DNA from 2 places in the Comamonas denitrificans genome. Region 2 is predicted to be linked to the other one. Evidence: predicted binding sites of a transcription regulator. Region 2 holds the regulator's gene; the other holds the start of a gene.
What was found. The regulator FNR, encoded in region 2, switches genes on or off when oxygen is low (the NO sensors DNR and NnrR bind a similar motif). The targets are predictions, from matches to a motif close to TTGATNNNNATCAA.
Positions count from the first base shown of each region.

Region 1 (3,414 bases), on a different contig from region 2:
TGCATCAGTATGAGCAAGCTTGGAGCTTTGAAGAAGACGGTCGGGTACGAAGGCAACGTACCGCGCTGTGCGATATGCAAGCACTACCGGGAGGCAAAGATACGCCTTGGCACAAACAGCCAGACGTACCGAAAAAACCAACACTGCAAGCGGTATTACTTCACCGTCACACCGAATGCAATCTGCAACGATTGGAATGGTAAAGATGGTTCTGTTTTAGACGGGGCTTTTGTATGAGCACCCGCCGCTTTACTGCAACCACCAATCAGTCCAAAGCGGCGGCCCAGCGCAAACGCGAGCTGGGTCACATCCACCAGGGCCGCGCCGCCCTGGGCTGGAGCGAGGACGATTACCGCTACCACCTGCATCAACTGACAGGCCACAGCAGCAGCGCTGACATGGATGCGGCTGGCCGCGCCAAGGTGCTGGCGCACATGGCGACCCTGGGCTACAAGCCCAAATCCAGCGCGTTTAAACCTTTTACGCAGGCCGCAAAAATACAGTGGCTCTGGCGCAAGATTGATGAGCATGGTGGCCTGCATGACCCCTGCCATACCGCGCTGATGGCATTTGTCGCCCGCACCACCGGCATGCAGGTGGACTCGCTGGACTGGCTTCCTGTTCTCGAGGCCTCGAACACCATCGAGGCGCTCAAAGCCATGCTTGACCGCGCCAAACGAGCGCAACGCCGCCCATGATTCAGCTGGCCGACCTTGCTGACACTCGTATGCTGCCCCCGCTGCTGCAGGACTTCGAACGCCTGATCGGCCTACAAGCAACGCTGGCACTGGTGCAGGCATACGGTGGCCTGCGCATCTACATCCCCACTCCGGCCAGGGCGCAGCCGGATCATCCGATAGCCAAGATCATCGGCCACACAAACCTGCTGGCCTTGGCCGAGGTGTATGGGGCCGAGAGCCACTTTCAACTGCCCAAGGCCCACCGTGCCCTGGTGGCCTTGCGCAATGCCCGCATCACCAAGGCCTATCTCACTGCAAACACATCTCGAGAGCTGGCCGCAGAATACAACCTGACAGAGCGCCACGTAGAGCGCATCGTGGCGGCAGCTGGCATTAAAGCCCCTGCTGATCGGCAGCAGGCACAGCTTTTTTAAACGCATGTAAGCGACGTTTAAAAGCCGTCCGAGTTAAATTAAGTCGGACATCGCATCCACCAAGGCGAAAAACGCCGCAAGTCATTGATAACAATGTTTTTAAAAAGTCGGACGTTTGATTTACGTCCGACTTTTTTTTGTCCGACTTAGCAGCAGTTTTCTGCGGCCTTCCTGTCACCGCCAAAACCCCTGCAACCCCGCGCCACAGCGTCACTTTCACTCTATAGCACCCCTGGGCCATTCCAATACGGAATCTGCCCGTTTTGGCCGTTTAATGCCTTTACACGGCCCATTTCGCGCCAAAGTGCATTTTTCTCAAAAAATAGCGCAACCCATTGCCACATTTAGAGATTTTTGACTTCTTCCACCTTCTTTCCTGTGCCAATACGAGCAGTCCCCCACTATTGATGATCACGTTCGTGATTGCCAGGTTCCGCTGCAGGCTGCGTGCCTTACAAAGCGAACCGGCATTGGCGCACCTCACGCCACGGCGTTGGTTTGCGCCTCTTCAATGCGCGGGTAGAACTCGCGGTTTTCCCGCTGCATGCGCTCATAAACACGCTTGAGCACGGTATTGGCATCGTTGCGAAAGCCTTGCGGGTCGCTGCGCAAGCGCTCAGCCGTGTTCCAGCGGCGGGCAAAGCCATCAAACGCTTGGGCAATCGGCCCCATATCGTCCTGAAACTGTTGCCCCAGCCGCGCCAAGGTGGCATCGCCGCTGCGCTGCAAGGCCGGGTAAAGCGCTTTGTCTTCTACCGCCAAATGCAGCTTGATCAGTGAGCTGAAGCTGATGATGCCCTGCGCAATCGCAGTCGCATCGACTTCCACCCCAGCATGGGTCAAAGAGCGCAACTGATCAATGCGCGACAGGATATCCACGTGTTGGTGCTTGAATTTTTCGATGTTCATAAAGGATCTCCAGAAAAGGAAAAGAGCGAGGGAAAGTACGGCTTTAAAACGTGTATTTCCGAAGAATCTTATTGCGCTGGACGGCAGCCTCGAAAGTGTTACTTTTCGCATCCACAACCTGATCCGGGAAAATTGCCGCAGGCTATGACGCAAATCAAAAGATTTATGTAGAATAAATCTTATTATTTTCAGCACCTACCCCGCGCCCACCAGGGATAGATTTTTATGCCGCACACCTCGCCCCATCTGTCACCCATCCCGCCGCAAGCGCCCCCCCCTTTGACGGGCTGGCCGCTGCTGCGTCTGGGTTTTCGGCCGTTTTATCTCTTGACGGCCTTGCTCGCCTGCATCTCGGTGCCGGTGTGGATGGCCGCATTTTTGGGGTACATGCCGCTGCAGTTGCCCCTGTCCGGATTGCTATGGCACGGGCACGAAATGCTGTTTGGGTTTGCCGTGGGGGTGATTGCCGGGTTTTTGCTCACCGCCGTCAAAGCCTGGACAGGGCATATGACCGCCCGCGGCCCCTTGCTGGCCGCGCTGGTATTGCTTTGGTTGGCGGGCCGCATTGCCGCGGTGTGCGCTCCGTACACCGTCTTTGCGGTGGTGGATATGCTGTTTTTGCCAGCAGTGGCCGTTGTGCTGCTGCGCGTTTTATTCAAATCGGGCAATACGCGCAATATCCCGTTGATTTCTTTGCTCTTATTAATGAGCGTGGCCAATCTGTGCTTTCACCTCACACAACTTAACTTGGTCGATTGGGATCCGCTGCGCCCGCTGTACGCCGAGCTGGGGCTGATTTTGATGGTGGTTTCCGTCATGACCGGGCGGGTGGTGCCCATGTTCACCCGCAATGTCACCCCTGGGTTGGTCATCAACACCTCGCGCTCTTTTGAGCTGGGCCTGCTGGCAGTGACGGGGGTGACCCTGCTGCTGTGGGTGGGCGCTGCCCCGGCGGCACTGGTGGCAGCGGCGTGTGCCATCACCGCGGTGCTGCACGCCATTCGCCTGTACCGCTGGAGCCCCTGGGTCACGCTCAAACGCCCCATCCTGTGGATTCTGCACCTGTCCTACCTGTGGATGCCGATTGGTTTTGCTATGCTCGCTGGTGCCGAGCTGGGCTGGATGCGCACGACGTTTGCCATCCACGCCCTGACCGTCGGGGTGATTGGCGGTTTGATTATTGGCATGCTCACCCGCACAGCCCGGGGCCATACCGGCCGCCCATTGCAAGCGTCGCGCGGCGAGACCGTGGCCTATGCGCTGGTGCTGCTGGCCACGGTGATTCGGGCGGTGGTGCCGGCCCTGGTGCCCGCGTGGTACCCCCGCGCGATTGAGATTTCGGCCACCTTCTGGGCTTTGGCCTTTGCGATTTACTTGGTGATTTACACCCC
Region 1 is NZ_JBHSEY010000017.1:4,826-8,239, forward strand. Features, by position in the region: gene ACFO24_RS05080 (recombination-associated protein RdgC) at 1-13, shown strand, start outside; gene ACFO24_RS05085 (regulatory protein GemA) at 234-698, shown strand; gene ACFO24_RS05090 (Mor transcription activator family protein) at 728-1,114, shown strand; gene ACFO24_RS05095 (hemerythrin domain-containing protein) at 1,595-2,023, opposite strand; gene ACFO24_RS05100 (NnrS family protein) at 2,249-3,414, shown strand, end outside.
Region 1: the regulator FNR is predicted to act here: its motif matches at 2,168-2,181, upstream of ACFO24_RS05095 (hemerythrin domain-containing protein).

Region 2 (3,414 bases):
CACAATGCGCCGCTGCGACTTGAAGCGCTCAGGCAAGTGGGCGTAGCCATACAAGGCAATGCGATCAGGCCGCAACTCGCCCACTTGCTCCAGCGTACGGGCAAAGGATTGCGGATTTTGTTTGGGCAGGCCGTAGATCAAATCGACGTTCAGCGATTTAAAACCGATTTTGCGGGCCGCCTCAACCAAGGCAAACACCTGTTCAGCCGGCTGAATGCGATGCACGGCTTGCTGCACATCAGAGTCAAAATCCTGCACGCCAAAGCTCAGGCGGTTCAGGCCAATATCCCATAGCACTTGCAAACGCTCAGGTGTGACCGTGCGGGGATCCACCTCAATCGAATATTCACCATCGGGGGCAAACTCAAAACGTGCCCGCAGTACCTGCATCAGGCTGACAAGCTCTTCATCGGACAAGAATGTCGGTGTTCCCCCCCCAAAATGCAGCTGACTCACCACCTGCCCACGCCCCAGGTGCTGCACATGCAAATCGAGCTCACGCTCCAGATACTGCAAGTACTTTGCCGCCCGATCATGGTGCTTGGTGATGATTTTGTTGCACGCGCAGTAGTAGCACAGCGATTCACAAAACGGGATGTGGATGTACAGCGACAGTGGCTGCACTGCCGTGGCAGATAGCACTTTGCGCTGCTGCAGCGCAACGATGTAATCTTTTTCGCGGAAGGCCTCAACAAAGCGGTCAGCCGTCGGGTAGGAGGTATAGCGTGGCCCTGGCACGTCATAACGGCGCAGCAAATCGGGCGTGACAATACTCATGGGCAATCTTCTCCTTGGTAAGCCCTTTATTTTCGGGTAAATAACCAAGCTACCGACTTGACGTGCGTCAATTATTTATTTAAAAAGAAACGGGTGATAATTTGACCTAAGTCAGCGCAGCACGGGCTTACCCCAAATGCCCCGTGTTTTTCTTTGTTTTCTCTCTTTGCCCCGGGCAACGGCGGTCTTGGCTCAATGACTCCTACCACTGCATCCATACAAGTTACCTGCTCCAATTGCAATCTGCGCGAACTGTGCATGCCCGTGGGCCTGGACTGCCAGCAAATGCAGCGCATTGAAGAGGTGGTCGCCACCCGGCGCAAGATCAAGCGTGGCGACATGCTGTTTCAAAACGGTGAAGATTTCACCTCGCTGTACGCCATTCGCACCGGATTTTTCAAAACCTGTGTCGCCACCGAGGACGGTCGCTACCAAGTCACCGGCTTTCAAATGGCGGGGGAAATCATTGGCTTGGATGGCATTGTTCACAATCACCACACCTGCGATGCGATTGCGCTAGAGAACGCCGAAGTGTGCGTGATGCCGTTTAACCGCATCGAAGAAATCTCCCGCGAAGTCACGGCGCTGCAATCACATGTGCACAAAGTCATGAGCCGTGAAATCGTGCGCGAGCACAGCGTCATGCTGCTGCTGGGCAGCATGCGGGCAGAGGAACGACTGGCCGCATTTATTTTGAATTTGGTGCAACGCCTGCATTCACGCGGTTTTTCTTCTTCGGAGCTGATTTTGCGCATGACGCGCGAAGAAATTGGCAGTTACCTGGGCCTCAAACTCGAAACTGTCAGCCGCACCTTCTCCAAATTTGTCGAAGATGGCATGGTGGAGGTCAAACAGCGCCATATCCGCATCCTCAACCAAGAGGCACTGCAGCGCTTGGTGAACAATTCCCGCGAAGGGCGCTGACCTGGCCCCTTGGCACCAGCCACCCAACATCCAATATTCAACCCCCAGGCCTGCGCAAAGGCCTGCTCTTTCCCAAACCTCTTGGCACTATCCAGCACCACGCAGGTGCAGCAAGCCTATAGTGCGCCCCCTATGCTACGACTTTCCAACTTTGGCCCCCACGCCCGCATGCTAGGCATGGTCATTCTGTGGGGGGCCTCCTGGCCCGCCGGGCGCATCGTGGCCCAGGCCATGCCGCCGCTGGCCGCTGCCAGCCTGCGCTTTGTGCTGGCGCTGCTGGTGTTGCTGCCGTGGATGTACCACAGTGGCGGTTTTGCACAACTTAAAAACTGGAGCACAAAGCGCTGGATGGGTATGGCTTTAGGCGGTTTTGTTGGGGTATTTGGCTATGCCAGCTTGTTCCTGTCGGGGCTGCAGTACCTGCCGGCGGGCAAGGCGGCCTTGCTGATCACCCTCAATCCGGTGGTCACGCTGCTGCTGGCGGTGTGGCTGTTCAAAGAACGGCTCAATGCCATCATCGGCCTGGGCATGACCATGGCGTTTTGCGGCGCCATCATCGTGATTTCCCAAGGCAACCCCTTGCACATTTTGCAGGGGCAGCTGGGCTTGGGCGAGTGGCTGATTCTGGGTTGTGTGGCCTGTTGGGTGGGCTACACCTTGCTGGGGCGCTGGGTGATGAATGGGGTGGATGCGCTCTCGGCCACGGCGGTGACGGCCAGCTTTGGCACGCTGTTTTTGATTGTGGCCAGCTTGCTGGTGGAAGGCCCTGCCGGAGTGCAAGCTGCCCTGCACAGCGGCTGGAGTGCCTGGGGGGCTTTGTTGTTCTTGGCCTTTGGTGCCACGGCCCTGGCCTATGCCTGGTTCTTTGATGGGGTCAAGCGCCTGGGTGCAGGCGCGGCAGCCGGCTACATCACCCTGGTGCCGGTGGTGGGGGTGGCGGTGTCGGCGCTGCTGCTGCACGAGGCACTGGATACCAGCCTGCTCATTGGCGGCACTTTGGCGGTGCTGGGCACCGCCATCATGCAACGCGGGCGGCGCTAAAAAAGCCCCAGCGCCACGAGCGGCTAGGCCTTTGCAGCCCTCGGGCATTTGCAGTGCATATAGCCCGCCACAGTGTAACCCAACACCGTGGTGCCCACAGCCCCCAGGCCAAAGACCAGGGCAATCAAAAACCAGTCGGCCGGGCCGCCTGCATCGGTAAAGCCCGAGGACGACACCTTGGCCATCACCACTAGGGCCAGCGCACCGCCGAGCAATCCTATTGCTTGAGCACCTACCATGCGCCTAGCAACGATTGTGCGCTCTTTGAATAGTAAAAATAAGAAGGCCAAAGTGCCTCCAGCTATCAAAATAATGAGCAACCACAGCAGCGGTGCGCCCAGCATCTCTTGAAAGACGTACCAGAAAATCAGCGGATCGAGTTCTTTCATGACGGGTTTCCTTCTTGGGGTTCGGGGTTCTGGGAATCAAGCCTGGCCACGCAGCATGCTGATGTAGGTGGGCTTGAGGGCCATGGTCTTCATGACCCAGCTGATCCACAGCTCCTCCAGCGGCGCAATGACCCCGGGGAAGGAGGGCGTGAGATTATTTTCGTAATCAAACTCCACCAGCATGGCCTGGCCTAGGCGGGTGATCAGGGGGCAGGAGGTGTAGCCGTTGTACAGCGCATCGGACTGCTTGCCCTGGATATCGGCCACCAAGTGATCGATGGCC
Region 2 is NZ_JBHSEY010000057.1:78,319-81,732, forward strand. Features, by position in the region: gene hemN (oxygen-independent coproporphyrinogen III oxidase) at 1-777, opposite strand, end outside; gene fnr (fumarate/nitrate reduction transcriptional regulator Fnr) at 973-1,701, shown strand; gene ACFO24_RS12335 (DMT family transporter) at 1,834-2,742, shown strand; gene ACFO24_RS12340 (DUF5368 domain-containing protein) at 2,766-3,131, opposite strand; gene ACFO24_RS12345 (NAD(P)/FAD-dependent oxidoreductase) at 3,168-3,414, opposite strand, start outside.